2 regions of the Paenibacillus sp. FSL P2-0136 genome follow, and region 2 is predicted to be linked to the other one. Evidence: a T-box and tRNA genes for the amino acid it is inferred to sense, from the RefSeq annotation. Region 2 holds a T-box; the other holds one or more tRNA genes.
What was found. The T-box of region 2 lies ahead of NYE26_RS15175 (alanine--tRNA ligase). A T-box ahead of a tRNA ligase gene usually reads a tRNA of that ligase, here a tRNA-Ala.

Region 1 (15,956 bases), 2.9 Mb from region 2:
AGAGCGGCGTGGATGTGCTGATGGGCGGCGGGAAGCAGTTCTTCCTGACCAAGGATGAGAAGGGCAAACGTACGGATAAGAACCTGCTGCCTGACTTCAAAGCCAAAGGTTATACGGTCGTTGAGAATACCACAGCTTTAAATGCCCTTACTTCCAAGAATACCAAGGTGTTAGGCTTGTTCGGCAACTCCCATGTGGCTTATACGCCAGACCGCACTCCGGAAATTCCAAGCCTCTCGGCGATGACCTCCAAAGCACTGAATATTCTGTCCGCCGATAAAGACGGCTTCGTCATGATGATTGAAGGCGGGCGTATCGACCATGCCGGTCATGCCAACGATCTGCCGACCCTGGTGCAGGAAGCGCTCGACTTTGACGCAGCCTTCAAGACAGCGGTTGATTTTGCGAAGAAAAACGGCAACACCTCCGTGGTGGTCACTGCTGATCATGAGACAGGCGGCCTCTCACTCTCGCGTGACAATATCTATGAGATCAACATCGATCTGTGGAACAAGCAGAAGCATTCCTCCGAGAGTCTGGCAGCAGATCTTGAAGCCGCGCAGACACCGGAAGAGATCCGCAAGATCGTAACGGCAAATACCTGGATTACAGATCTGACGGACGAGGAAGTTACCCAGATTATGAACGGCGACGGTTCTTCGTACAAACGGGAAGGCGCATATAATGCAGTGATTTCCAAACGCCTGCTGGTCGGCTGGTCGGGTCACGGCCACTCTGCGGTGGATGTTGGGGTGTGGGCGTATGGCCCGATTGCTGACAAGGTGAAGGGGCAGATTGACAATACGCAGATCGCAACTATGGGAGCGGGAATACTGGGACTGGATCTGAACAAGCGTTCCGCAGAGCTGCAGTCGAAATATGTTTATCCGAAATTCAAAATCAGCCGCGACAATGAAGTGCTCTATCCGGCTCAGGCTCTGGTGAAGGCGCTTGGAGGAACATATACAGGGAGCACTTCTGCTGCCAAGCTTACTATTGGAAAGAATACCATCGAGGTAGATCTGACCGGGAAAACAGCGAAGCTGAACAGCAAAGCGGCCGCATACACGGTGGATGTGGATAACAACGTACTCTACCTTCCGCTTAGTGCGTTCAACCAGTTGAAGGGCACGACCTTAACTTGGGATGCGCTGTCCGAACGCATTGTGCTCAGATAGGAGTGGCTCCTATTGCTCCAGATTCAGAATTTGACCAAACAATTCAAAGTGGACGGCAGAGCTGTGCCGATCCTCGATATCCCCCGGTGGAATGTTGAAAAAGGAGAGCGTGTAGCCATTACCGGACCCAGCGGGTCCGGTAAAAGCACGCTTTTGCATCTGATCAGCGGCATTATGAGTGCAGACAGCGGCAGAATTACCGTAGATGGGCAGCCGCTTCACGAGTTAACTGAGGCGAAGCGCGATGCCTTTCGTGCTTCCGCTATAGGCTATGTGCTTCAAGACTTCCATCTGATTCCTTCGCTGACCGCGCGGCAGAATGTCGAGATTGCCATGACGGCCCGGCTTTCGCAAAAGGAGAGACGGCGCATAGTGGACGGCTGGCTGGAACAGGTGGGCCTGGGGGGCCGCGGAAGGCATCTGCCATCCCAGCTCTCACGCGGGCAGCAGCAGCGCGTTGCTATTGTAAGGGCCATGATCAATCACCCGCCGCTTCTGCTGGCAGATGAACCGACAGGCAGCTTGGACTGGGAGACGGCCGATGAGATATCCTCTCTGCTCCTGGAGCTTAGCAAGGCCCATGGACACACCTTAATCGTGGTAACCCATGACCTCAATATGGCTGAACGGTTTCCGCGCCGCTTGAACATTCAAGATATCAATGAAGTACGCCGGGAGGTATTAGCCCGGCAGCGGTCTTCGTTCAGCGGGATAGACAGGGAGGGGATTTCACTATGAGCCTGTTCCGGCTCACCCTCCGCAATGTGCTGCACCGGCGGTTCCTGTCTCTGCTTACCGTGTGTGCTGTGGCGATTACAGTTGCCTTTATTGTGTTACTTGTCCTGTCCCGGCAGAGTGTAGAGCAGGGAGCCAAGAAAGGCTATGGCCCCTTTGATCTTGTCATAGGCGCAGCGGGCAGTGAGACACAACTGGTGCTCAATACTTTTTATCATATCGGTGCACCAACCGGGAATATCCCGCTCGCTGTACTGGATGAGGCCCGGCGTGACCCGTCTGTGGAAGCTGCCTTTGCGATGACTACGGGCGACAACTACAAGGGCTATCCGATTGTCGGGATAGATTCCGGGTATTTCTTCACCCGTTACGGTGGCAGCAGACTACAGGAAGGCAAGATGTATGCCGATACTGGTGATACGATTGTAGGCTCATACGTGGCCCGGTCGCTGGGACTGAAGGTAGGCGATACCTTTGCGGGGGCGCATGGACTTGTACAGGGAGAAGACCACGAATCCGCAGCGGCTGAGCATGAAGGGGATCATGAGGCCGAAGAAGCAGGAGGACATGCGGCAGCCGAAGATGAGGGGACTGGAGAGCAAGCCGGGCATGCCCATGATGATTTTCGCTACAGGGTAGCAGGTATTCTTCCAGAACTCCATACTCCGGATGACCGTGCGGTCTTTACGACAGTAGACTATGCCTGGGCTGTGCACGGGCTGTCCCCTGAGGAACGGGAGATTACGGCGGTGCTGGTTAAGCCGGCCAGTCTGCTGGGGGCCCATGATTTGAAGCAGGCGTTCGATGGCAGCAATGGTGTCCAGGCGGCGTATACCAGCAAGGCCGTGTCCGAGGTGTTGAATGCAGTGGATCAGGGCTCCCGGCTGCTGGGGATGCTGACCGCCATTTGTGTACTTCTCGCAGGTATTGCGATTCTATTATCTCTCGTTGCAGCAGCCTCGGAGCGGACCAAGGATGTCGGAATACTACGTCTTCTCGGAAAATCACGGGCCTATGTATGGCTGACATTGACCACAGAAGGCCTGGTGGTAACAGCAACCGGACTCATCGCGGGGCTTGTGATCGGTCATCTCTGTGCCTTTCTGCTCAAGGACATGCTGTTCTCGCAGGCGGGCATTCAAATCGAGCCTTACCATTGGACACCGGAGCATTGGTTTATTGTGCTTGGGGCGTTGGCTATAGGTCTGCTGTCCTCGCTTGGACCGGCCTTCCGGATGTACCGGATGCATCCGCTCGCCTTGTTCAAATCATAGGAGGTACGTTCAATTGATACGACTACAAGGAAGAATGCTTCTGCTGTCGGGAGCTGTGACAGGTATGCTGCTGCTTCAGGCATGTGGCCAGAATACTGCTGCTAATGGGAACGGGGAGTCCTTTGCGGCGGTGGTGGAAGCTCCGCAGAGCACTGAGGAAGTCACGGCGGAGGCTGAGTCGTCCGCATCCCCTTCCCCGCAGGCCCCTGCTCCAGTTGCCGAGGGCGGAGTTGCTGCATCCGCTGCGCCATCCAAAGGTACGGATACCGGGACCAAGGTGACGGTTACGTTCAAGCCGTCTCCATCGCCTACTGCTGCACCTGTTGGAACGGCTACCCGGAAGCCCTCCGGGAAGAATGTAACCATTACGCCGAGTCCAGCCGCCTCTTCTTCTGTACAAAGCCCCCGCCCAGCGGCAGCGTCTAAGGGTACCGGGGGGAGCAGCGCTGAAGCAGAACCCGTCAAGGCTGGATCTGCTCCGGCATTGAGCGTGTCCCCTTCACCGTCACCGTCTGCGGCAGCAGAGGCAGCGTCTACCGTGAGTGCCACCTCCACAGGGAATAAGGCCATAGACTGGAACGGTTTTTTTGACGGAGACGATCAGACCCGGCCCTCAGAGCACTTCTGGGATCTCAGCGGACAGCAGGTTACCATTAAGGGATTCATGGGTGAGGTCCTTTCTTTTGAGAAAAACTGGTTCCTGCTTATTCCCGAACCGGGTGCAGAGTGTCCGTTCGATAATGGGGATGAAACCTACTGGAACAAGATTATGATCGTGTTTGTTCCTGAAGGCAGTAAGCTCCGCTACACCTCAGGTCCGCTGGAAATATCGGGGCGCCTGGATGTGGGAATCAAGATTGACGAGTCCGGCTACAAAACCATCTTCCGCCTGTACGATGCTTCCTTCAAAAGCCTGTGATCCATGAAGCAAGAACAAAAAAACCTCCAAATCCCGGATTGGGAAAGGAGGTTTTTTCTGAAATAGAGGACAGAAGCTACATTACACCCGCTTCGCACCCGGCAGCCAGGCATCTTTATCGTATCCCCGCTGTTCCCAGTACCCGACATAATCTTCATTGATTAACTCAATGCGGTTCAGCCATTTGACTGATTTATAGGCATACATTTGCGGAGTAACGAGACGAACCGGCCCGCCGAGCTGATTGGGGATAGGTTTGCCATCGTGCATCACAGCCACCATGATATCGTCCATCCTCGCCTGATCCAGAGTGAGTGAGTCCGTATAGACACCGTCTCCCGAGTAGAACTTGACCATGACGGCCCCAGGCTGCACACCGGCCATATCTAGCAGCTTCGAGAGGGGGAGGCCCTCCCATGTATTTTTGTACACAGACCAGCCGGTCACGCAGTGAAAATCACTGACCTGCACCTCGCGCTGCAGCTTGACGAACTCTTCCCAGTTCCAGTTCAGCTTCTTATCCACCAGGCCATCAATGGTAAAAGACCAGTTGGAGTTGTCGAACGCGGGAATGGCCGTGACCGTATATACGCGAAAGCTGCCCTCGGCTCCCCCGCCGATAGGAGGTGCAGATTCCGCCAGCGGAATAGGATCGGGAACCAATGCATTGGCATTGCTTGCCGCATAGTCGGCTGTGCCGGGAAACTGCAGGGATTTACCGATCCAGCGGACAAAAGTTGGGCCGAGCGTGACAGCAAGCCCTGCGCCTACCGCAACCTTAATGAACCCACGGCGTGAATACATAGGCTGGGCTTCAGAAGGAGCCGCAGGCCGAGTCCGTCCTGCGGGAGAAGAGGCCTCTTCAACAGGTACAGTTTCTGCCACAATCGTGCGCTTCTTGGGCTCCTTCAGCCACTTCACCCGTGTAATGGAGTGATAGATGATGACTGGCAGGCCGACCCAGGTCAGCAGATCATGAATGAATAACGCAGTATTCGCTGCTCTCGGCCCGGTAAGTCTGAACTGCCAGAGCACAACCCCTGAGATCAGCCAGCCGATCAAAAGCGTCAGCACGAAGAGGACGTTGGCTTTTTGCGCAGGTTTACCCTTGAGCCGCTTCCAGTGCTTCGCCGCCAGGAGCAGATAATAGACCACAGGGATCAACAGCGCCAGACCGAACATGATATGGCCCCATTTCAGCCACACTCTGCCCTCACCCAGCAGCTCTCTCCAGAAGCCGCCTACCAGCATCAGACCGCTAAGGGCAAGAATTAAGACCAGCCAGGCATTCCACAAGTGAATCGAGACGAGCTTCTTTCCGTATCCTTTACGGATGCCGGTCAATATTTTTTTCACCTGCAGTCCCTCCCGTTGATGAATAAGTGTCCAATATCATATTAATTTAAGTTTTAACTAATTGTACCGCAAAAAAACACTGCTGAATAATATTACCCCGATCAAGCCCGACCGTATGGTTGCCTTCCCTGAACTTTTTCTTATAGACTAATGGAAAGAGCTAAGGAAAGGATTAAATGCCCGTGAACCAAGAAACGATACTGCTGGTGGATGATGAAGTGGAGATTGTGGAACTGCTGGATATCTATTTTCGCAATGAGGGGTACCGGCTGCTTAAGGCATTTGACGGAAGGGAGGCGCTTGAATGCCTTGGCAAGGAAGAGGTGGATCTCATTATACTCGATGTGATGATGCCACACATGGATGGGATTGCCGCCTGCATGAAGATTCGTGAAGAACGCAACATGCCGATTATTATGCTCTCCGCCAAGAATGCCGATATGGACAAAATCCTTGGACTCAGCATCGGTGCAGACGATTATGTGGGCAAGCCGTTTAATCCGCTGGAACTGGTGGCGCGGGCCAAATCGCAGCTGCGCCGTTACCATAAATTGAATCGGGACACTTCTGCCAGAACGAATGAGCACGAACTGATCTTTGAAGATTTGCTGATAGATACACTTCGGCATGAGGTAAGTGTGGACAATCGCAAGGTGAAGCTGACACCCCGCGAGTTTTCTATCCTGGAACTTCTGGCGCGGCATCAGGGACAGGTGCTCAGTATGGAGCAGATTTATCTGAAAGTGTGGAATGAGCCTTTTCTGGATGGTGGCAACACCGTGATGGTGCATGTCCGCAATATCCGCGACAAAATCGAGCTGGACGCAAAGCAGCCCCGTTATGTGCAGACCGTATGGGGCATTGGCTACAAACTGGATCATCCATCCTGAAAGCTGAGGGGAACTGTAGTGAACACCAAATATATAAGCACCATCCGCTGGAAGTTTATCTGGGCCTTTGTGCTGAGTATTTTGTCGGGGGCAGCTCTGCTTTTGGCGGGCTATCGGCTGGTTAACTCTTTAATTTATCTGCAGCCGGCGCAGCCCTCCGCACTGTATTCGCGTACTCTGAAATGGATGATCAACCATATCGGTTCAGCGCCGCTGATGACCGCTGTCGGGATTGCCAGCTTCCTGATCTTCTTTTTCATCTATACGCGTAAAATCGTCTCGTACCTCGAAGAGATCACCACCGGTATCCAGCAGATCACGAAGCTTGATGAATCGCACCGGATTGAGGTCCGAACGTCGGACGAGCTGGGGGTACTTGCGGAGAACATCAACATTATGTCTGAGCGGCTACAGCATTCGCTGCTGGAAGAACGCAAGGCTGTCGAGTCCAAAAACGAGCTAATTACCGGTGTATCGCATGATCTCCGCACTCCGTTGACCTCGGTGCTTGGCTTCTTGGAGTATATTGAGCAGGACCGCTGCCGGGAAGAGGCGGAGATACGTTACTATGTAGGGATTGCCTATCAGAAGTCATTGGTGCTGCGCAAGCTGATTGACGACTTGTTTGAATACACGCGGGTTAACAGCAGCAGACTGCCGCTAGTGCTGGAACGGCTCGATCTCAAGGCATTTATGCGCCAGCTTGCGGAGGAATCGGTTCCGGCACTGACCCGTGCAGGCATGACTTATGAACTGCAGGATGATACCGAATCGCTGTGGATTGAAGCGGCACCTTACGAATTGGTGCGTGCTTATGAGAATCTGATTGCCAATGCGATCCGGTACGGGAAGGATGGAAGAAGGCTTGAGATTGGACTCAGCTGTGAAGGTAACGATGCAGTTGTGCGGATCAGCAATTTCGGCGAGATGATTGCGGAGGGGGATCTTCCACATATTTTTGAGCGGTTCTACCGGGCGGAGCGCTCCAGATCGCAGGTTACCGGGGGCTCGGGATTGGGTCTGGCGATTGCCAAGGGAATTGTGGAAAGGCACCATGGGGAGATTACGGCTCACAGCACCAGATCCCGGACTGACTTTGTTACCCGGTTTCCGGTATCCTCCTGACAATCTTCAGTATTTCTTAAGAAATGGCAATGGTGTTTCTTAAGATTTAGCCGATATCCTTGGGCTATGGGATGAGACCCGGGGAGGCAGGAGAAGTTGGCTGATGTCAAAAATACACACGATCCGCACACTTTACCTCTACATATTCTGCGGTAGCGTTCTGCTTAGTGCAGGGCTGTTGCTGCTTATGCGGGGGATTTTTACTATGTTCTACTCCTGGTATACGCCGGAATCGGCTGCGCTGTTTGTCCGTTTCATGCATTGGATCATCAATCATATCGGCGCAAGACCGGCGGCTGTCATGATGTTCACCGTTGTATGTGCAGGGCTGTTCCTGCTCCGTTCACAAAAAGCAGCCAACGATACTACCGCGCTGCTGCGCGCCGCGGAACAACTGGCGGTTCACGGCGCCTGTGAGCTTGCGGACCTTGAGGTGCAATCGGGTGGGGAATTCAGACGGTTGGCTGCCAGTCTGCGCCGGATTCATCAGGCCGGATTGCGGCCAGCAGCGGCCCCTGCACCGCAAATACTAATGCCGGAGCCGGATGCACAAGAATTCATGGCGCTTATTTTGCGGACACGGGCGTTGATCCGCATGCTGGAACTGACAGTGGCGGAGTCAGAGGAAGAGGTCTGTAATATCCCTGCTGCAGTTCTGCAGCAGCTGGCGATGGCTAAGCAGGAGGCATTGGGAATGGAAAAGCTTCTGGAGCATTGGACTCGGCAGGTATGAGAACAGGACGGAGATCGCTGCTGCGTATTTGCTATGCCGTTTTTGATCTGACAGTCATCCTTGCTATTCTCATGCTAGCAGGAATTATTTATATGAGTCATTATGGAAAGCTGATGCTGGATCGTTATCCGGAGAAAATGATTTTACCGGAATCAAGTGTCATTATGGCCTCTGACGGAACAATGTTGCGGAGAATACCGCTACCTGAGACAGGCTACCGAATCAAAGCAGGACTTGGAGAGATGCCGCAGCTGCTCATCGATACTTTCATTGCTGTTGAGGACCGCCGCTTTTACAGTCATAAGGGTCTGGACTACCAGGGAATAGCCCGCGCATTAGTCAACAATACCTTACGTATGGGGGTATCGGAGGGTGGAAGCAGCATCACTCAGCAGCTGGCAAGGGGGTTGTATCTGAACCGGGGGCAGAATCTGCTGCGTAAGCTGAACGAGGCCTCAATAGCGTTGGCGCTGGAGAAGCAGTTATCGAAGGATGAGATTTTGCAGCTGTATCTTAATCAAATTTATATGGGGCAAGGGCAATATGGGGTGAAATCTGCAGCGGAGCGTTATTTTGGTATAACTGATCTGGAGCAGTTGGAGATTGGACAGATCGCGACACTGGCGGCTATTCCCAAAGGGCCTTCCATCTATAACCCGGCAGACAACATTGAATTGTCAACAGGCAGACGGGATCTGGTCCTGCGGATTATGCAGCAGCACAAGCTGATAACAACCGAGCAGATGACGGCAGCAATGAAGAGCACCTACGTACCTCCGATTAAGGATAAGACTGAGATTGTCGGGGCGTCCTATATGGATGCGGCAATTCAGGAAGCGATGCGGCAGACAGGATTATCGCAAAAGGAGCTAAGCACAGGCGGTTATACACTGGTGACGGGCATGAATATTGAGGCGCAGCGGGCTATGGAGCGGGCCTTCTCACAGGAAGAGGCATTTCCGCCGGATGGCAAAAACCAGAGAGCAGAAGCAGCCATGGTCATCATGGACCAGCGGACCGGTGAAGTGGCCGCACTGTTGGGCGGGCGAAGCCCGCGTACAGGCGGTCTGAACAGAGCCGTAACTCCTTCCCGGCAGCCAGGCTCCGCGCTCAAGCCCATTATAGATTATGGACCGGCGCTGGAGAGCGGGAAATATACGCCGGACAGTCTCCTGCCTGATATTAAAACAACCTATGGCAGCTACAGTCCGGCTAATCTGAACGGTGTATATCGTGGGCAGGTGAGCATGAGGGTTGCCCTGCAGCAGTCCATTAATGCCCCAGCGGTATGGCTGCTGAAGCAGGTGGGGGTCAGCTATGCCCGTGGGTTTGCAGCCAGGCTGGGAATGGAACTCGATGCAGAAGACAACCATCTGGCTATTGCCCTTGGAGGTCTGCATAGCGGGGTTTCTCCGCTCACGATGGCTCAAGCCTACACCGTCTTTGCAAATGGAGGCATTCTTAACAAGGCGTATCTGGTGCGTAGTATCAGGAATTCGCAGAATCAGGTGGTGTATTCACATGTCGCTGCGCCGCAGCAGGCCATTTCGGAACGTACCGCAGCGGATATGACAGCGATGCTCCGTCAGGCGGTGAATGAAGGGACGGGCAAACGGGCGCAAATGAACGTTACGGTGGCCGGTAAGACAGGAACCACGCAGCTGGACCTGCCGGGAGTCCCCGGCAAGGCCAACCGGGACTTATGGTTTGTAGGCTATACCCCTAGATGGACAGCGGCGGTATGGATGGGTTTCGACCGCTCTGATCCCGACAACTACATGACTGCCGGCAGCGGGCTTGCAGCTGCTATGTTCTCCAAGGTTCTCTCCATGCTATGAATAGATTTGCTTATTCCGCCGCCCATTCCTCCAGCTTCTTGTCACCGGGCAGCAGCAGGGCCAGCAGGCCGAGCAGCGGAAGGAATCCGCAGGCCACGAACACCGTGGCGATTCCGATCGTATCGATCAGATGCCCAATTACGACAGAGCCAATTCCGCCAAGCCCGAACGCAAGGCCGGTAATCAGACCCGAGACCGTACCGATATTGCCCGGATACAGCATCTGCGCGTAGATCACAGTGACGGAGAAGCTGGATAGTAGAATGAACCCGGAGATGATCAGCAGCACGGCCGCCCAGAACTGATTCACAAAAGGCAGGGCCAGCGCAAACGGCACCGTCCCGATCATCGACACCAGGATGAGATTGCGTCGGCCGAAGCGGTCTGCCAGCGGTCCGCCGAAGAAGGTGCCCACAGCGCCGGCAGCGAGATAGATGAAGATATAGATCTGTGCCTTATCCAGCGTCATCCCGTATTTGTCCATCAAATAGAAGGCGTAATACCCGCCGATGGAGGCGCCGTACCAGGATCGCACGAATACGATGAAGACCAGAATAACCGTTGTAATCAGAATACGTTTGCTGCGGGCAGGGTCGATAGAGCGTGACGCTGACTTTTTGCGGAAGGTGTATCCGGCATCCAGCATCTCTCGGTACCAGCGGGCCACATAGGCCTGGATGGCGACTCCGGCAGCGGCGATAACGGTGAAGCCGAGAGCACCCATCTGACCGAAGGGAATGAATACCCACTTCATTAATAGAGGACCCAAGGCCTGGCCGGCGTTGCCGCCCACCTGAAATATGGATTGCGACAGCCCCTTGCGCTGACCGGCAGCCATATGAGCCACGCGCATGCCTTCCGGATGGAACGCAGCTGATCCGAAGCCCACAAGCATTACGGACACAATCACTAATACATAATTACCGGCAAAAGCGAGCAGGAAGACCCCGGCAAAGGTACAGCACATCCCCAGCGGGAGCAGGATCGGACGCGGCTTCCGGTCAGCGGCGAAGCCGATAATAGGCTGAATCACCGAAGAGGTGATATTCAGCGCGAACGCAATCCAGCCGATCTGGGCATAAGAGAGCACCAGGTTATCCTTTAGTACAGGGAACATCGCCGGAATTAATGCCTGAATGGAATCGTTGAATAAATGAACAAAGCTGACAGCAAGCAAAATACGGTAGATGGTAGCCTGCTGCAGATTGCGTGATTCACCCAAAGAGCCGGGTGGAGCTTGAGGCAGGGTCTTGTTGGACATTTGAACTCCTTTCAGGAACAGTTAATAAGTAAGTTATCTATGGATACGAAGATAAATCCTATTGTAGCGACAAATGAAGTATTATGGGAATCAATTTGTGCAGGGCTGCGGTGAACTATTCATTATTAACTCAAAAAAAGCAATGCTTAATCCTATTGTAAAAAAAGACTTGCAAACGTTTGGAACGCGTGATATATTATCTCTTGTGCTTATGAGACATCGACGCTGAATTGAGCGGCGAAAGAAAAATAAGTTGACAACAAACGCAATAAAATGATATGATCTAATTCCTGTGCAAGAGACATAACGTTGAAATGCACGGAGCAAGTTCTTTGAAAACTGAACAAATGGAACGCTTTAATTTTTACAAGATTCATTCAATGAATCGTCAGTTTCAAAATGAGCAATCGCTCTTTCTAAATACCAATTTGGAGAGTTTGATCCTGGCTCAGGACGAACGCTGGCGGCATGCCTAATACATGCAAGTCGAGCGGAGTTTGAGAGGAAGCTTGCTTCCTTTCAGACTTAGCGGCGGACGGGTGAGTAACACGTAGGCAACCTGCCCTCAAGCCTGGGATAACTACCGGAAACGGTAGCTAATACCGGATAATTTCTTTTTTCTCCTGAGAGAAGAATGAAAGGCGGAGCAATCTGCTGCTTGGGGATGGGCCTGCGGCGCATTAGCTAGTTGGTGGGGTAACGGCCCACCAAGGCGACGATGCGTAGCCGACCTGAGAGGGTGAACGGCCACACTGGGACTGAGACACGGCCCAGACTCCTACGGGAGGCAGCAGTAGGGAATCTTCCGCAATGGGCGCAAGCCTGACGGAGCAATGCCGCGTGAGTGATGAAGGTTTTCGGATCGTAAAGCTCTGTTGCCAGGGAAGAACGTCCGGTAGAGTAACTGCTACCGGAGTGACGGTACCTGAGAAGAAAGCCCCGGCTAACTACGTGCCAGCAGCCGCGGTAATACGTAGGGGGCAAGCGTTGTCCGGAATTATTGGGCGTAAAGCGCGCGCAGGCGGTTATTTAAGTCTGGTGTTTAAACCTTGGGCTCAACCTGAGGTCGCACTGGAAACTGGGTGACTTGAGTACAGAAGAGGAAAGTGGAATTCCACGTGTAGCGGTGAAATGCGTAGATATGTGGAGGAACACCAGTGGCGAAGGCGACTTTCTGGGCTGTAACTGACGCTGAGGCGCGAAAGCGTGGGGAGCAAACAGGATTAGATACCCTGGTAGTCCACGCCGTAAACGATGAGTGCTAGGTGTTAGGGGTTTCGATACCCTTGGTGCCGAAGTTAACACAGTAAGCACTCCGCCTGGGGAGTACGGTCGCAAGACTGAAACTCAAAGGAATTGACGGGGACCCGCACAAGCAGTGGAGTATGTGGTTTAATTCGAAGCAACGCGAAGAACCTTACCAGGTCTTGACATCCAACTAACGAAGCAGAGATGCATCAGGTGCCCTTCGGGGAAAGTTGAGACAGGTGGTGCATGGTTGTCGTCAGCTCGTGTCGTGAGATGTTGGGTTAAGTCCCGCAACGAGCGCAACCCTTGACTTTAGTTGCCAGCAGGTGAAGCTGGGCACTCTAGAGTGACTGCCGGTGACAAACCGGAGGAAGGTGGGGATGACGTCAAATCATCATGCCCCTTATGACCTGGGCTACACACGTACTACAATGGCCGGTACAACGGGAAGCGAAGCCGCGAGGTGGAGCCAATCCCAGCAAAGCCGGTCTCAGTTCGGATTGCAGGCTGCAACTCGCCTGCATGAAGTCGGAATTGCTAGTAATCGCGGATCAGCATGCCGCGGTGAATACGTTCCCGGGTCTTGTACACACCGCCCGTCACACCACGAGAGTTTACAACACCCGAAGTCGGTGGGGTAACCCGCAAGGGAGCCAGCCGCCGAAGGTGGGGTAGATGATTGGGGTGAAGTCGTAACAAGGTAGCCGTATCGGAAGGTGCGGCTGGATCACCTCCTTTCTATGGAGAATCGTCTTCTGCAACGAAGACATTCAAATAAAAGTCTTCAGGAAGCTTACTTCCTGAAGCAGGCTTTACTTCGTAAAGCCTTGAGCGTTTCCATTTGTTCGGTTTTGATGGAATTTGCGGGGCCATAGCTCAGCTGGGAGAGCGCCTGCCTTGCAAGCAGGAGGTCAGCGGTTCGATCCCGCTTGGCTCCACCAACAAACTTCATCTATTTGTTATGTCTGAAATACTAGATACAACTTGATCCTTGAAAACTGGATACCGAAACGAATTTGCGTTTTAGAACATTCCTTTAAGCTGAACTTGTGTAAACAAGTTTTGAATTAATGGCGATGCTAAGCGGTTTTCCTTAGGGAAAACGCATTGGTTAAGCTACTAAGAGCACACGGAGGATGCCTAGGCGCCAGGAGCCGACGAAGGACGTGGCGAACAACGAAACTGCCTCGGGGAGCTGTAAGCAAGCTTTGATCCGGGGGTGTCCGAATGGGGAAACCCAGCTGTGGTAATTCGCAGTTACTCGTATCTGAATACATAGGATACGCAGAGGCAGACCAGGGGAACTGAAACATCTAAGTACCCTGAGGAAGAGAAAACAATAGTGATTCCGTCAGTAGCGGCGAGCGAACGCGGAACAGCCTAAACCAAGGGGCTTGCCTCTTGGGGTTGTGGGACGTCTCACATGGAGTTACAAAGGAATATGGTAGGCGAAGAGGTCTGGAAAGGCCCGCGATAGAGGTAAAAGCCCTGTAGCCTAAACTGTGTTCTCTCCGAGACGGATCCCGAGTAGTGCGGGGCACGTGAAACCCCGTATGAATCCAGCAGGACCATCTGCTAAGGCTAAATACTACCTGGCGACCGATAGTGAAACAGTACCGTGAGGGAAAGGTGAAAAGCACCCCGGAAGGGGAGTGAAATAGAACCTGAAACCGTGTGCTTACAAAAAGTCAGAGCCCTTTCTATGGGTGATGGCGTGCCTTTTGTAGAATGAACCGGCGAGTTACGTTTAACATGCAAGGTTAAGGTGAGAAGCCGGAGCCGCAGCGAAAGCGAGTCTGAATAGGGCGACTGAGTATGTGGACGTAGACCCGAAACCGTGTGATCTACCCCTGTCCAGGGTGAAGGTGCGGTAACACGCACTGGAGGCCCGAACCCACGCATGTTGAAAAATGCGGGGATGAGGTGGGGGTAGCGGAGAAATTCCAATCGAACTCGGAGATAGCTGGTTCTCCCCGAAATAGCTTTAGGGCTAGCCTCGGTGAATGGAGTGGTGGAGGTAGAGCACTGATTGGGTGCGGGGCCCGCAAGGGTTACCAAGCTCAGTCAAACTCCGAATGCCATTTACTTCTTGCCGGGAGTCAGACAGTGAGTGCTAAGATCCATTGTCAAAAGGGAAACAGCCCAGACCATCAGCTAAGGTCCCCAAGTGTGTGTTAAGTGGGAAAGGATGTGGAGTTGCACAGACAACCAGGATGTTGGCTTAGAAGCAGCCACCATTGAAAGAGTGCGTAATAGCTCACTGGTCGAGTGACTCTGCGCCGAAAATGTAACGGGGCTAAACACACCACCGAAGCTATGGCTAGATGCTTTGCATCTGGGGTAGGGGAGCGTTGTATGTGGGTTGAAGGTGTACCGTAAGGAGCGCTGGACAGCATACAAGTGAGAATGCCGGTATGAGTAACGAAAAGATCAGTGAGAATCTGATCCGCCGAAAGCCCAAGGTTTCCTGAGGAAGGCTCGTCCGCTCAGGGTAAGTCGGGACCTAAGGCGAGGCCGACAGGCGTAGTCGAAGGACAACAGTTTGAAATTACTGTACCACCGTAATCCGCTATGAGCGATGGGGTGACGCAGGAGGGTAGTGACGCGGACTGATGGATGTCCGTCTAAGCAGTGAGGCTGGTGTGCAGGCAAATCCGCACATCGTAAGGCTGGGCTGTGATGGGGAGCGAAAATTATAGTAGCGAAGGTCATGATCTCACACTGCCAAGAAAAGCCTCTAGCCAGGAGAAGGTGCCCGTACCGCAAACCGACACAGGTAGGCGAGAAGAGAATTCTAAGGCGCGCGGAAGAACTCTCGTTAAGGAACTCGGCAAAATGACCCCGTAACTTCGGGAGAAGGGGTGCCTCGGTAGGGTGAATAGCCCGAGGGGGCCGCAGTGAAAAGGCCCAAGCGACTGTTTAGCAAAAACACAGGTCTGTGCGAAGCCGTAAGGCGAAGTATACGGGCTGACGCCTGCCCGGTGCTGGAAGGTTAAGGGGAGCGGTTAGGGGTTAAACCCGAAGCTGTGAACCGAAGCCCCAGTAAACGGCGGCCGTAACTATAACGGTCCTAAGGTAGCGAAATTCCTTGTCAGGTAAATTCTGACCCGCACGAATGGCGTAACGACTTGGGCGCTGTCTCAACGAGAGATCCGGTGAAATTTTAATACCTGTGAAGATGCAGGTTACCCGCGACAAGACGGAAAGACCCCATGGAGCTTTACTGCAGCTTGATATTGAATTTGGGTACGATCTGTACAGGATAGGTGGGAGCCGGTGAGGCAGGAGCGCAAGCTTCTGCGGAGGCGCCGTTGGGATACCACCCTGATCGTATCTAGGTTCTAACCTAGTGCCCTTATCGGGTACGGGGACCGTGTCAGGCGGGCAGTTTGACTGGGG
Region 2 (15,956 bases):
GAGTCACTGAATATCCGTTCATAACCGTCCAGTGTGAAGCCTTTCGGGAATAGCCAGACCTCACCGGAGTAAATGTAATTGGGGTCACTGAATGAGGCAACCAGTACAAAATACAATGGATACAGTACTAGCAGCATAATAATGGTCAACAGAATGTAGTTGATGATGTCAAACCATACATCCCCTCTGCTATTTCGCTTCACTAATTGATTCATCATCATTTCCTCCTTACCACAGACTGGTCTCTGTCATCTTTTTAGCGATCCGGTTAACGGTGAAGATCAGGATAATATTAATAAGGGAGTTGAACAGGCCGACTGCCGTAGAAAAACTGTATTGGGCCTTCTGAATCCCCATCTCATATACATAGGTAGGGATAATATTGGAGGTGGCGTAGTTTAGATCACTCTGCATCAAAAACGCCTTTTCAAAACCGATACTCATAATGTTGCCCAATGCGAGAATCAGCAGGATAACGATCGTCGGCAGGATGCTGGGAATATCTACATACCAGACACGCTTCCATTTGCTCGCTCCATCCATAATGGCCGCTTCATGCAGCTCGGGATTGACTCCCGCAAGTGCAGCAAGATAGATAATTGTGGCGAAGCCTGTTTCCTGCCAGATTCCTGATAAAATATACAAGGGACGGAACCAACCCTCATCAGCCATGAAGAGAATAGGCTGTCCGCCAAACGAGGTAATCATATGATTCACGATTCCGCTGTTTGGAGACAAAAAAACATTGAGCATGCCAACGAGTACTACAGTAGAGATAAAGTGAGGCGCGTAAATCACGGTCTGTACAAATTTCTTATAGGACTTGCCCAGCATCTGATTCAGCATAATTGCGATGATGATTGGAGCCGGGAAGCCAAATAACAGTGAAAGAAAACTGAGTGAGAGCGTGTTTGTGATAATGGTCCAGAAGTTATAGGAATCAAAGAAATCTACAAAGTGCTGAAATCCTACCCATTCACTTCCCCAGATCCCCTGGCTGGGTGAGAAATCCTTAAATGCAATTTGCACCCCATACATCGGATAGTACTTAAATACGAGGTAAAGAATAATGATTGGCAGTAAAAACAGGTACAGTTCGTAATCGCGTTTGAACCTGCTCCATGGTTTGCGTTTTGGTTGGATCATGGAATGATCCACACGGTTGGTTGTTGAATTCACGCATATTCTCCCTTTCGTGTGCAAATATTTTTTTTGAAACGTTTCCAATTTAAATTTAGAAAAACTCAGTCGTTAGATCTCTATCAAGGACTTCATAAAACTGATCTATCTTAATCAATATTGAAACGTTTCCAATTTAGAGTGAAAAACATCAGTTCATAGAGTGCATCCACAGAATAAGCTGAAGTTTTTCGATTAAAGGGATCATGTCGTTTCACCTTGTTTGAATTTAACAGGGATACGATACACTTGTTTATCTAAGGGAATGCCTTCAATCTTGTTATAGAGCAGTCTAATTGTCATACGTGCCATCTCTTCTACCGGTTGCCTGATTGTAGATAGAATAGGATGAAAATAAGGGTTATCCTGAATACCGTCATAACCGATGACCTTCACATCCTCTGGTATACGAATACCCTTCCTGCGTGCTTTGTCAATATAGCTGGCAGCCAGCATATCGGTAATGGCAAAAATTCCATCTACATCGCCATGCTCGTTGAGGAACTCGTGAATATAGGCATTGTCATCTACTATTGGATCCGGCTTCTCATAGATCACATAATCGATACCCAAAGCCTCCGCTTCATGGATAAATCCTTGCCTGCGGTTCATGGTTTCGCTGAAAACGGAAGTAACACTCCCCATAAAAGCCGGTTTCCTGGCTCCTGCTCTCACCAGCTCCCTTAAAGCAAGACGTCCTCCCTCAAAATTATCTGAGGTCACACAGGTAATCTTCTTGTTAAAGTGCCTGTCGATGCTTACAATCGGAATGTTGTTGCTCACATTATTCTCGATATCGTTATAAGTTATGCCCACAATCCCCGCCACTTTGTTCTGCCGGAGCATTTCCAGATAGTACAGCTCCTTCTCAGGCTTACCTCCGCTATTACATAACATAAGCTTAAAGCCTTCCCGATCCAGCTCATCCTCAATGTAATAAGCCAATTCAGAAAAGAATGGATTCCAGATGCTCGGAAGCAGTAGAGCTACCATCTTGGATTTCTGCATCTTGAAATTCCTTGCTACTTCATTAGGGAAGTAATTCAGTTCTTGTATCGCTTCCTCCACTTTTTTGCGTGTCTTGGGTTTAACAGCGCCAGAGTTGTTAATGACTCTGGATACGGTTCCTACAGCAACGCCTGCTAAGTTTGCAACATCTTTAATACTTGTCATATAACACCTCCGAACTCTCTCTGGAAAATATAATATCACCAAAATGGAAACGTTTCAATATTTATTTTGGAAACGTTTCAAAAGGATGAGTCACGAGTGCAGACACACATCGGGGCTGTCTTGCTCCCAGGAATAATGCTGTATACTGACAAGCTTCAGTTCTTTTGAAGCCGCCATGTTCAATTTCAATGTTGCATAATGATTGTTTACTAATTTTATCGCATTAATTGTGATTCTGATCATAGTTGATCCTTACAAACCTAAATATAATGAGAACACTATAATTACATTTATTTCATTTATATCCATTTCGGAGGGTGTAAAAGGATGTAGTTGTAAGTTTCGCGAAAGGGGTTTTGCCGTCTCCACAATTTCCCTCCGTACATTAAGGTTGTTCGCCGCTTAGCCCTAGCACCCCAGATCGCAGCTTGAGTAAGTACACAGGCTTGATAAAGGATGTCTATAAGAACCCGGCATAATTAAAAACCAACCAATTGGATCGGAGGAGTATTCATTATGAAAAAGACTGTAGCTTCACTTCTTGCAGGTGTTGTAGTACTTGGGTCCTTTGCTTCGGTGGGCACTGCGGCTGAAAGCATTGAGCTTAATAATCCCGTAGAGCTCTTCTCAAGCTCTTCCCCTATTTCAATTACGGACCAAGCCTGGAAAGCCCCGGCAGGCTCCGCTTCTGAGGACAAAGTATGGGGATATCTTGAGAATGTTAAAGGGAACCTGCATCTTTCGGCTAAGGAGGATGTCCGGGAGAAATTCAGAATTACAGAGCAAAAAACAAACAGCAAGACCGGCAGCCAGCATTACCGGTTAAGCCAGTATATCTCGGGGATACCGGTATATGGAGCCGATCAGACTCTGCATATCGACAAAGCGGGCAACGTTACCTCCCTGCTGGGAAGTGTAGTGGAAGATGTCTACCAGACCATTCCGCAGCCGCTGATTCAACTCCAAACCATATCCGGAGCAGAGGCCATTCTGGCAGCCAGCCAGGATGCCACGCTGGAACATGGACCGCTAGGTGAGCCGCAAATAACTCCTACAGCGGATTTGTATTATTTTATCGTGGACGGAGAACCTAAATTAGCCTATAAAACGGAAGTGAACGTGCTGGAACCCGAGCCTTTACGGATACGGTACTTCATTTCTGCGGAGAATGGCAGCGTACTGTTCAAATATAATATCTTAGAGAACCTGACGGGTACGGGCACTGGAGTGTTTGGAGATACCAAAACGTTCGAGACACGCCTCTCGGGTTCAACCTACCAGCTCTATGACAGCACCCGCGGCAAGGGCATTGTGACCTATACCGCCAAGAACAAGACTTCTCTTCCGGGGACGCTCTTAACCAGCACTAACAATGTCTGGACAGACAAAGCCGCGGTTGATGCCCACACCTATGCTGAGAGAACCTATGATTATTATCTCCAGCATTTCGGCCGCAACAGCCTGGACAACAACGGACTGCAGATCCGTTCGACCGTTCATTACTATACTTCCTATAACAACGCATTTTGGAATGGTGCGCAAATTGTTTTCGGTGATGGGGATGGATCTACCTTTACACTGCTGTCCGGTGATTTGGACGTGGTAGGCCATGAGCTGACGCACGGTGTGACTGAGAAAACATCCAATCTTGAATACTACGGAGAACCGGGGGCACTTAATGAGTCCTTCTCCGACATCATCGGAAATTCAATTGAAGGTGCGAACTGGCTGATCGGTGATAAAGTGTATACACCGGGTATAGCAGGTGACGCACTCCGCTCACTTGCTAATCCGCCATTGTACGGCCAGCCTGACAAATACAGCGACCGTTATACCGGTACGGCTGACGAAGGCGGTGTGCATACGAATAGCGGCATCAATAATAAAGCTTTCTATCTGGCTGCTCAAGGCGGTACGTTTAACGGTGTAACAGTCACAGGCATTGGCCGTGAGGATGCCGTTCAAATCTATTACAATGCACTTGTATATTATCTTACAACCTCCTCCAACTTCTCTGCTGCACGTACAGCCATCATTCAATCGGCCACTGAATTGTTTGGAGCAGGCTCGGCTCAAGTAACTGCTGTAACCAAAGCTTACAATGCGGTAGGCGTCTACTAAAACAGAATAACAGGCCAATGATCCTGAGGATCATTGGCCTGTATGATGTAAATCAACAATAATAAGCTCTGGATTGATTTACTGAATGGCTCTGTAAATCATCTCAGACAAATCAGTGGCCCATGCCGTGGCTATTGGTTGTTACTGTTGTGGACTGAAATGAAGTGACATCTTCGGCACTTGCGGCAGTCAAAATGGTTAATGAGCTAATCAGCAATACGGTTGTCAATAATAAAAGCTTCTTTTTCAACATTTTCATCATTGAACTCCCCTTCTAAAATATTTCGCATAATTGCATGATACTCTTGTAGCTGTGAAATATTGGCCTCAGCTCTAACAAGCTCATAAAAAGCAATAGCTTTTCTAAAGCCTGTTCTATCAAATAGTTTACCACTTAATACGATATTTTCCAGTGTTAGGTTTATTGCAATAGCTGATTTCCCACGTTTATATAAATAAACTGATAATAGATGAATATATTCTATGTAGTACCTAACATCTACAGCAGGTGAGGTATCATCAGGTTTCTCAACGTCACTTTGCAGTTCTTCTAAGGCCCAGTCCACCGGATAGCTGTATCTTAATGCGGAGTCTAAGATATTTAGCAACCCAGCGGTCAATTCTTCCCTTGCACCCATCTTTAAAAATTTCACGTATTCAGGCAAAACTTCCTCCTTTCCCTCAAGTAGGTCAAGAACGAAGGTGTTCGCTTTAGCGGTATCCTTATAATATTCTATTTCTACCAATGATTCCTCATCTTCAAGTTGAACCCAGCTCAAATCTGAATACTTTTCTATGCAATGTCGGGCGTTTTTGTAATCGCCAAGTTTTTGGAGAGCAATGCCCTTTGCACAAAGACTAAACCCAAAGTAATACACTATAGAACGCTTTAACCTCTGGGCCTCAATTCCCTTGGGGGCTGTAGCATGTATTACTGCGATCATTCCCATAAGCTTGTCAGATATATCTATCATTGCTGTAAAATTGTCTAAGGTGAATGAAGCTTTTAGCATAGCTATTAAAGAGTCGGTATCCATACCATCAAGTTCCAGCAACTCCTATTTCACTCCTTACAGACCATTTTATTGCAATAATAAGCCTTTTCCATCCTATGGTCAATTAATTTGTTGGCTCTTAAATTGCCATTCGCTCCTCTCAACCGAAAAAAACCTGCAACTTGCGCAGGTTTCAAAGATTTCAATCTCCTCTCTCTTCAGCTTCAATCTGCAAGCTCCAGATTTTCTCCAACTGCTGCCTTCACCTGACGTTATATTTAGATGTTTATCAAATCGGCAATAGTACCATGTTCTTGTCTTCCGACAAAAAACAAATTCTAAGGAGTTGCTTTTAATAATCATGGCTGACATCATCAACATTACGGCAATCATAAGCATAACAGTGCCAAACGTAAACATGGGCTGTTTGAATGCCATCAAGTCCATGTCGTAATAGCCAGCCCCTCGAAAGCTACTGTGGTTAGAACGAGCATAATACCAATCGTCAACGCCCTGTGCTGCCTGTCAAAAATTCCAATCTGATTGTTGTTTGTCTCCTACACCTTCTTTGTAAAGTAAATTAGAAATCAAAAAAATGCCGCTTTTAATAGCAGCATTTTCTGAGATCAATTCATTTATTTACAAGTGGTGATATAATTATGCTTTTGGAATTGCCCCTATTTGTTGGAGCAAGCCAAGCATATCGGGTTGACCATACTCTTCAATAATTTGGCCATTAGAGATCCGATAAAAATTCATTGCATTTACTTCAATTTTCTTTCCTGTTGGTGGAAACCCGAGAAACACTCCGTCTTGTGTGCCCTTCATGACAAAATGAGCTGCTATTAGATCCTCTTCTGCTACCAGCTCCTTAACAGTCCATTGTATATCGGAAAAACCAGATCTCATCATATGAATTATGGAGAGATAACCATTTGGTCCATTCATTGGTTCTTTTTGCATAGGTACATAAAAAACAGCATCTGGAGAAATCAATTCTTCAGCAAGTTCCTTGCTTGCCGTATTAATGAAGTTCGTGAAACGATGCATCAATTGTTTGTTTTCTGTAATCGTCATATTTAAACCCCTTTCTATTTCGTAAGATATAACGATCTTACCGTTTGCAGTGTTACTTTCCATTAAAAGATGTGCCTCTCCAATCTCCTCGAGTGTAAAGACTCGGGCAATAGGTGGGACTATACCATATTTTTGGAGATGCTCAAATAAAGAGATCAGTGTACTTTCTTTGATAACTTCACTGGTGAACGCTGTAAAATACACACCTGTGGGTATATCCACTAAAGGTTCAAAGGCATCAAGAGTCCATTCATTTCCTAATATTCCTGACATGCAACATATCCCTCGTTCTGAGATGAATTGCAAGGACTCCTTTACAGTTGGTGTACCAACCAACTCTAGAACCTTGTTTACCCCATTTGGAGCAATAGCATACACCTGTTCTCTCAAATGCTCATTATCGAGCAGTACATAGTCTGCTCCAGCTTGTTGGAGAAGTGCAAATTTCTCTTTGTCTCGAGTCGTTGATATAACTGTTGCTCCTACACTCTTAGCTAGCTGAAGTGCTGCTAAGCCTACGGAACTTGTCCCACCACGAATAAGCAGCATCTCTCCTGAAGTCAATTGAAGACATTCAAATAAGGATGCATACGCGGTATAATACATTTCTGGTATCGCTGCAAGTTCAGTCCATTTCATATCCCTAGGAATAGGATACACCTGGTCCGAAGGTATAAGTGCATATTCAGCATAACTTCCGTCAAATGCACGGCCTAACCCTCCCATTAATGAAGCGACGGCCGTTCCCTTTATAAATGTGCTATCAGAAGGGTCTTCAATCTCCCCTACGCATTCGATCCCCATAATACGCGGAAATTGAACGGACGGTGAATGCCCCTGTCTAGTAAACATTTCCGAGCGATTTATTCCAAACGCCCTGATTTTTACAAGTACCCACCCAGGTTTGACTATAGGAATAGGTACTTCAGTGATCTGTAGTTCTTGTGGGGTACAGACCCTTTCTAATACAACTGCCTTCATTATTTATCTCTCCGATTTCAAATGGATTCGTTTCTCAAACAGCATGAATATTGCGTTCGTCACAATGGCAAGTCCTGCTGACAATAAGCCCCCCCACAAAATCTTATCGATATTCATGGTCCGTAATCCATCATTTAATATCGTACCTAGCCCTCCTGCATTAATGAAGGCAGCGATGGTTGCCATGCCAATGGTTGTTACCGAAGCAAGTCGAAGGCCTGCAAACAGAGGCTTGATTGCTAAGGGTACCTGAACTTGAAGTAAGATCTGAAATCGGCTCATACCGACCCCTGTAGCAGCTTCAATAACAGATGGTTCAACATGATTCAAAGCTGCAGTGAACTGACGTAGAAGGATATATTGGTTATAAGCAATGAGCACGGTAATGGCTGTCGTTTTCCCCAATCCGGTCACAGGGATCATGATTGCAAACAAAGCCAAGCTCGGAATAGAATACAAAATTGAAAACATGTAAATGAGTGATCTAGATACCTTATCAGAGGCCAGAGCTAAGATGGTTAAAACGATGGCAATGAGCACAGAGAGCAGCATGGTCAGAATGAGGATCTCCACATGCTCCAATAATGCTTGTACCAACTTATCCGGATGTTTAATGGCATAGTTGATCATGTTAAGTTCCCCCAGAAGCGTTCTTGCTCCTTCGAAGATTGAATGAGTGAGTACACAAAATCATCTGCAGGATGAGTTATAATTTCTCTCGGGGTATCGAATTGACAAACCTTACCCTGATTCATAATCACAACTCTGGTTCCTAGCTTGAATGCTTCATTAATATCATGAGTCACGAACAAAAAGGTTTTTTTCATTCCCCCATGAATCTTTAAGAGTTCATCCTGGAGATTCAAGCGCGTAATAGCGTCCAAGGCCCCAAAGGGTTCATCCAGCAGCATAATATTGGGAGCGGTTGCCAATGCTCGCGCAAGACCGATTCTCTGTTGCTGCCCTCCGGACAATTGTGAAGGATAACGTCGTTTGAAGTTCTCTGAATCTAACCCAACCAAAGCTAACAATTCTTGTACCCGATCTTCGATTTTCTTTTTGTCCCATTTCAAAAGACGAGGAACGGTAGCTATATTTTGTTCAATATTGATGTGGGGGAACAAGCCTACTTGCTGAATAACATAGCCGATTTTCCTTCTAAGTATTACAGGATCAACTCCAGCGATATCCTCCCCAAATATTTTAATAATTCCGTGGGAAGGATCGTTAAGCCGATTCACCATCTTCAATAAAGTTGTTTTTCCTGATCCAGAGGAGCCGAGGATGGTAATAAACTCCCCTTCACTTATCGACAGGTTCACATGATCCACTGCATATTCATTGGAATCTGAATATGTTTTACTCACATCATGGAATTCGATTGCTGTTGGATTCATGTTAACGCCATCCTTATTTAATGGAAGCATAAAATTCTTTGGCCACATCTTCATATTCTTCTTTGTCTACGTCCACTTTCGCGTTTAGTGCGGTTATGGTGTCTGTATCCAATACCGAGCTAACCTTGTTGATCACTTCAGCGATGCCGGAATCCGTTGAAAGCACATTATCACGGATAACAGGCGCCAAGTTATAAGGGGGCCATACTTGTTTGTTATCTTCCAATAGAGTAAACTCGTCTTTGTTTACCAACTGACCTTCAGTGGTATATGCGGGCGCAACATCAGCCTCGTTGTTTCTAAGCACTTCATATTTCAAACTGTTATCATATACTTTGGATGATTTCCAATTGAGTTTGCCATACACTTTCTCCAGTGCTGGAATACCGTCAGCGCGCTGGTCCACCTCTCCTTGGGAAGCAAATCGAATCTCCCCGGCATGTTTTTGCAGGTCAGTAATGGTCTTGATCCCTAATCTTTGTGATACTTCCGTTCGAATAACGAGACCCGCTCCATCATTTGCTTTTGAATAATCGAGCCATGTGATATTGAATTGCTTTTTGTACTCTTCCTTGACTGTTGTATACACTTCATCCGGATCTGTCATCAAATCCATCTGTAATACGGCCAACAACCCAGTACCTGTGTACTCTGGATACATATCGATATCGTTATTAACAATCGATGAATGAATGATAGAACCCGCAATATTAGGAACACGCTCTACTTGGTATCCCGCGTTCTCCAAAGCCAAAGCATATAGCTCCCCGACAATTAAATTCTCAGTAAAGTCTTTTGAACCAATTCGAATTGTCGATCCATGATTATTCGTTTTATTACCACATGCGCTCAACATTATGGACAAAACAAGTGTGATTGAAATGGTTAAAACTAATTTTTTCTTTATGTTCTTTTTCATTTGCGTGAACCTACCTTTGCAAGAATTTATATCTAAACAATACACGTTCAGACACATCTAAAATGAAGCCTATCCCAATAGCCAGAATCGCTACTGAGATAGCACCAATTAAAAGTAAATCCGTTCGATTGAGTCCTAAACCGGTAAAAATGATCTCTCCTAATCCACCAGCTCCAATTTTGGCAGCCAAGGTAGCGCTGGCGATAATTTCAATCGCAGCGGTTTTAATCCCTGTCAAAATCAATGGTCCAGCCACTGGAAATTGGATTTTCCATCTGATTTGTCGTTCAGACATCCCTACACCTTGTGCAGATTCAAGTAAAGACATGGACACACTTTGTAATCCGGATACTGTATTCATTAAGATTGGAGGGATTCCTAAAATAATGAGAGCGACAAGGGCTGGCCTAATTCCAGTACCCATGATAGGAAGCAACAGAAGTAAGATTGCTAGGCTGGGAATGATTCGTAATGTTTGAAATAACGAGATGATCCATTTTTCGGAACGACTGTATTTAGTTGATAAGGTACCTAAGATCATTCCTATAAGTGTAGAAATCATCAATGCCAATAAACTGATCTCTAAATGCTCTTTCCAAGAATTCAAGAACGTTGACATATGATTCGAAAAATAGTCACTCAGTTGCATCCATAAACTTTCTCTCAAACTCCCTCCCCCTTTCATCATTTTCATTTGATTTTTCATCGACAGAATTATAATATAAGCAATGTATTGGTTTTGAAAGTAGGCACCTTTTTGTTATATAGGAACCTATTAGTAACTATTGGAGGCGATAATGTAGTGATTTCAAAAAAAGAGTTGCCGTTGTGTCCCGTCGCAACGACAGTTGGATTGATAGGTAACAAGTGGAAGCTATTGGTTATGAGGGATCTTTTGAAGGGAACTCAACGATTCGGAGAACTTCGTAAAAGTATCCCGGAGATCAGTCAAAAGGTTCTCACTGAAAATTTACGCTCAATGGAAGAGGATGGAATTGTCATTCGTACTGTTTTTGCAGAAGTCCCTCCGAGAGTCGAATACAGCTTAAGTGACTTAGGAAATTCACTGAAGCCAATTATATTCTCTATGGAAACATGGGGACTCGGGTACCAGAAACTCAATGATGAACTTCCGAACGATATTCATCAGAGTGAATGATGTCAGATTGATACTCTCTGCAATATTTCTATTAGCAGTAAAAAAGCAATTCGGATTAAATCCGAATTGCTTTATCTTTAATTACTCCTTTAATCCTTCTGACTCCAGCAGCAGAAGATTGTTCTTTTACAATACGGAACGTTCCTAAGTTTGTAGTATCTTCTACATGAGGCCCTCCGCATACTTCCCGGCTCCACACTTTCCCTTCGTGATCTTGGATGGTATACACCTTAACGATATCCGGATATTTATCCCAAAAGTTTCCTTCCACATTACTTTCTTTCGCTTCAAGTTTAGGCAGCTCTGAAATAGAGGTAACTGCTTTCGATGAAATTGCATCATTCACATACTTCTCCACCTTAGCTATTTGCTCGGGGGTAAGTTTTTCATCATGGTTGAAGTCAAACCGTAATCGTTCTGAAGTAATATTACTTCCTTGTTGGTGAACATGATCCCCTAGAACTTCCCTTAACCCCGCAAGTAGCAAATGAGATACCGTGTGCAGCGCGGTTGTTTCTGCGGAATGTTCAGCTAAGCCACCTTTAAATTTACCTGCAGAAGCAGTTCTGCTCATTTCAGTATGTTTCTTTGCCGCTTCTGTATAAGACGCCTTGTCTTCCATGCTATATCCACTTTCAGTTAAATACTCTTCTGTCAACTCCAAGGGAAATCCATAGGTTTCGTAAAAATAAAAGGCATCTGCCCCCGTAACTTTACCCTTATTCTTCAGATGTTTCTGTATTTCAAATTCTCCTTGCTGTAATGTTCTATAGAAAAGACTTTCTTCCTTATTTACGATTTCAATTACTTTCTTTTTATTGCGGATCAAATCTTCATAAGCTGTTGCTTCATCGATATAAACTTCAGACAACTGACCCACAAAGCTTCCTTGTATCCCTATTTTTTTACCCGCACGGATGGCCCTTCTTAATAGCCTTCTTGTTATATACCCTGCATCACTATTTGCCGGCTCTGCACCGTCATTAATGAGAAACGTAGCCGCTCTCACATGATCCAGTATGATTCTAAAGGACTTTAGATCGTCAGCATAGGATTTACCGCTTAGCTCCATCAACTTGTTCTTGGGATTAAGGAAGAAAGCCGTATTGTAAATATCCTTGTCCCCGTTAAGGGCTGTAGCCACCCTTTCTAATCCGCCTCCATAATCCAGATTGGGATTTTGCATTTTTACGAATCCGGTCTCTCCTTTTGTGTAACACATAAATACGTTGTTCCCAATTTCCAGGAATCTGTCGCTTTCAGAAGCAGGATGATCCAGTGGATCACCGCTTGGGTCAAGATCATAAAACATTTCACTATCGGGTCCACCCGGTTCACCAACCGGCATATGGAGAGGACTTCCGGCCCGGCTCCACCAATTTTCTTTTTCATCGTATAAGAATATTTTCCCGCCTCTGGATGCCCCATATTGCCAGGGATCATCTTCAATGATGGGTTCTATCCCGACGGATTTGAATTTTGCTGACCAGAGCCCAAGGGCTTCCGTATCTTTCGGTATATTCAGTTCATCACTTCCTGCGAAAGCACTGATATACAGCCTGCCCGGATCAATTCCTAATTCGATGATATGCCAATGCCAAATGGCATCGATTTGTTTTTGCTTATAGTTATGTTCATTAGCTTTGAACTCCCAACGGCCTATCATTTCAAAAAATGTCAGATGTGACGTATCCCCTACTTCATCAATATCCACTGTCCTTAAGCACTTCTGAATATTAGCAATCTCATTGCCGATCGGATGCTTTCCCCCCAATAAATAGGGAACCATCGGCTGCATACCGCTTCCTGTAAACAACGTTGAGGGATCATTTTCCGGTAACAAGCTAGAAGAAGGCACTTGGCTAGCCCCTATTCTTTTCATAAAATCAACATAGGATTGTCTCAACTCATCTGGTGTCATTCTAAACCCTCCATTAAATATTAGTTATGCTTAAAACAAAAAAGCCCTAAGCTGACATATTTCTTGTCAACTTAGGGCGAACGATTATGTCCGTGTTACCACCTAACTTCAGATTGCTCTGCGCTCTATCAGTACGGGATTGCTCCGATACTGTTTCCTGAATAACGGTGGAACTCCGTTGAAGCCTACTAAGATTCCTCTGTTCGGTCCACAGCTCCGAGACTGCTTCACTATTAGATCAATGAAGATTCGCACCAACCATCTTCTCTCTGTGAGATCCTTAATAGTTACTATTTCTCATCATAGCCTTTTCGTTTTAAGTTAAAGCTATGCTAGCACAATCAGCTTGCTTCGTCAAATAACAATTCCGTTCTAACTGGGGAACCTGGAGCCGGCGCTTACCATTTGTTTGATCTGCACAAGACCTGCCTGTAATAAAGCATCACTGAACTTCTCATCACTAACTGCCCTTGCCAGTGCCACAGTACCCACCATACTGCTCACCAACGCATAACCATTAGAGGGATCGATCCCAGCCATATTTGTAATAAACGCGATGAAACGTTGCAGCTCTTGTGTGTACGCTTGCCTAATATTTTCCGGTAGCTGGGCAACCTCTCCTGATAAAGCAGGTAAGATACAACCGGCTTCCGTCTGATCCCGATGCAGAGGGCTTAAGTAAAAATCAATGACGGCCTCAATCGGCGTCTGATCTTCATTTTTATTTTGGTCTGCAATTCTCTGAAGTGTGTCGATGGTGTCACTAATTGCGAAATGACAGGTCTCCATCACAAGCTGATCTTTATTTGCAAAATGGGAGTAAAATCCTCCGTGCGTCAGTCCAGCACCTTTCATGATATGGGGAAGACTAATATTCCGCACGCCGTGGGTGCGAAATGCTTTGGCTGCGCTGGTAATAATATGGCTTCGAACTTTGAGCTTGTGTCCTTTCGGATAAGGCATCCTGCTCTCTCCCTTTTGTATAAGTCTGTATTTATGAATGTTTTTAAAATATTATAATTATCATATTATTTGATGTCAATTTATTATGAAGTGTTGACTCTTTTAAAATATGATGATTATAATATATTATGATCATCATATTTTATTTTGGAGGTACTCATCATGAACTCATTAGAAGCTGTAGATACCCTGGTCATTGGATCGGGGCCTGGCGGTTATGTAGCCGCATTACGTTCGTCACAACTGGGCATGAAAACAGTCATTGTGGAGCGCCACCAGATCGGAGGGGTATGTACACATGTAGGCTGTATTCCTTCCAAAGCGCTGATTGCTGAAGCGGAGCGTATTCATTTGCGCAGACACTGGTATACTGTTGACGAAGCTTCTTCTTTTCAGGAGGCTCAGTTGTTTAAGCAAGCTGTGGTGGATAAGCAGTCTGGAGGAGTTCGGTTTTTACTTAAAACAGCAGGTGTGACAGTTATCGAAGGAGAAGCCAGCTTGATAGACGCGAATACCGTGGAAATTCATCACGCTGAACAGAATGAGCGCCGAATAGGCTTCAAACATCTCATCCTGGCAACCGGTTCCCGTCCGATTGAAATCAGCGCTCTTCCTTTCGGCGGACGGATTCTTTCATCCACTGAGGCGCTATCGCTGGCCGGTATTCCTAAGAGCCTTGTTGTAGTTGGCGGCGGTTATATTGGCGTGGAACTGGGTCAGATGTTTGCGAGATTTGGAACCACAGTTACGATGCTTGAGGGCGGTGAACAGATTTTACCCGGATTTGAAGCAGAGCTTGTCGCACCTGTCGTTCGTCAACTGAAGCAGGACGGGATAACCATCTTAACGGAAGCTAAGGTTACAGGAGCAGACCAATATACGAGTCACATCAATCTACATTATATGCGTCAGGATCAACACCATGTTGTTCAAGCTGAATATGCGTTAATTACGGTGGGCAGGAAACCGAACACAGATGGAACCTTGGGTCTTGAAAATATAGGTCTGTCCCCTACTCCACAAGGCTTGATCGAGATTGACAAGCAGTGCAGAACATCTATCCCGCATATCTATGCCATTGGAGATATTGTTCAAGGCCCTGCCTTGGCTCATAAAGCTTCATATGAAGCAAAAATTGCAGCAGAAGCGATCGCGGGTAAACCCTCTGTCATCGACTACAAAGCTCTTCCGCTGGTTGTGTTCTCTCACCCGGAGATTGCGAGCGTTGGTCTTAGCGAAACGGCGTGTAAACAACAATCGATTCCTGTTGTCGTTGGAAAATCTATTTTTTCTATTAATGGCCGTGCGCTGGCTCTGAAAGAAACCGAAGGCTTTGTCAAAATCGTTGCTCATGCTGTGTCTGGTCTTGTATTAGGTGCACAGATTGTAGGCGCTGAAGCATCTACTCTTATATCTGAGCTATCCCTTGCGATTGAGATGGGAGCAACGGTAGAAGATATGGCCATGACCATTCATCCGCATCCAACGTTAGGCGAAATCATCATGGAGGCCGCAGAACAAGCCCACCGCAGATTGTAACAAACGAAAATTATTGATGCAGGAGGTTTACTTATGGAGAAATCAAACGAAGTATATTGCGTTTCCGACCGGCTTGTTATTCGAAAGTTTGATTTGCAGGATGTACATTCTTTTTATCAATACCGGACGAATCCAGAGGTTTCCCGTTTTCAATCCTGGGATCATTATACGCTTCAAGAAGCTGAAGCATTTATCAGCAGACAAATAGTACATTCCCCGGATCAGCCCGGGACTTGGTTCCAATATGCAATTGCTCTAACGGAGTCAGATCAATTAATCGGTGATTGTGCCATTCACACACTCGCAGATGAACCCCGAATGGTTGAGATAGGATTCACTCTAGCACCTGAGCATCAAGGAAAAGGATACATGAATGAGGCGCTTCGTGCCCTGATTGACTATGTGTTTGGCTTACTAAATAAACATAAGCTGATCGCTTTTACCGATGTGAGGAACACAAAATCGATTCAAGTGCTAGAGCGTTTAGGCATGAGACGTGAAGGACACCTGCTCGAAAATTACATGTCCAAAG

Region 1: it encodes a tRNA-Ala, which carries the amino acid that the T-box ahead of NYE26_RS15175 (alanine--tRNA ligase) is inferred to sense. The anticodon was not compared.

What each region holds. Positions count from the first base shown of each region.
Region 1 covers NZ_CP150244.1:6,514,081-6,530,036, reverse strand. Annotated here, with positions in the region: gene NYE26_RS27890 (alkaline phosphatase) at 1-1,178, shown strand, start outside; gene NYE26_RS27885 (ABC transporter ATP-binding protein) at 1,191-1,916, shown strand; gene NYE26_RS27880 (FtsX-like permease family protein) at 1,913-3,187, shown strand; gene NYE26_RS27875 (hypothetical protein) at 3,201-4,106, shown strand; gene NYE26_RS27870 (molybdopterin-dependent oxidoreductase) at 4,188-5,462, opposite strand; gene NYE26_RS27865 (response regulator transcription factor) at 5,645-6,352, shown strand; gene NYE26_RS27860 (ATP-binding protein) at 6,371-7,477, shown strand; gene NYE26_RS27855 (hypothetical protein) at 7,581-8,210, shown strand; gene NYE26_RS27850 (PBP1A family penicillin-binding protein) at 8,207-10,048, shown strand; gene NYE26_RS27845 (MFS transporter) at 10,059-11,309, opposite strand; rRNA gene NYE26_RS27840 (16S ribosomal RNA) at 11,735-13,295, shown strand; tRNA gene NYE26_RS27835 (tRNA-Ala) at 13,423-13,498, shown strand; rRNA gene NYE26_RS27830 (23S ribosomal RNA) at 13,667-15,956, shown strand, end outside.
Region 2 covers NZ_CP150244.1:3,646,911-3,662,866, reverse strand. Annotated here, with positions in the region: gene NYE26_RS15230 (carbohydrate ABC transporter permease) at 1-215, opposite strand, end outside; gene NYE26_RS15225 (ABC transporter permease subunit) at 229-1,146, opposite strand; gene NYE26_RS15220 (LacI family DNA-binding transcriptional regulator) at 1,384-2,352, opposite strand; gene NYE26_RS15215 (M4 family metallopeptidase) at 2,869-4,473, shown strand; gene NYE26_RS15210 (hypothetical protein) at 4,680-5,528, opposite strand; gene NYE26_RS15205 (ester cyclase) at 6,126-7,526, opposite strand; gene NYE26_RS15200 (ABC transporter permease) at 7,530-8,156, opposite strand; gene NYE26_RS15195 (ABC transporter ATP-binding protein) at 8,153-8,923, opposite strand; gene NYE26_RS15190 (glycine betaine ABC transporter substrate-binding protein) at 8,937-9,842, opposite strand; gene NYE26_RS15185 (ABC transporter permease) at 9,853-10,509, opposite strand; gene NYE26_RS15180 (helix-turn-helix domain-containing protein) at 10,645-11,001, shown strand; gene NYE26_RS15175 (alanine--tRNA ligase) at 11,057-12,922, opposite strand; T-box leader at 12,992-13,235, opposite strand; gene NYE26_RS15170 (TetR/AcrR family transcriptional regulator) at 13,295-13,885, opposite strand; gene lpdA (dihydrolipoyl dehydrogenase) at 14,048-15,424, shown strand; gene NYE26_RS15160 (GNAT family protein) at 15,458-15,956, shown strand, end outside.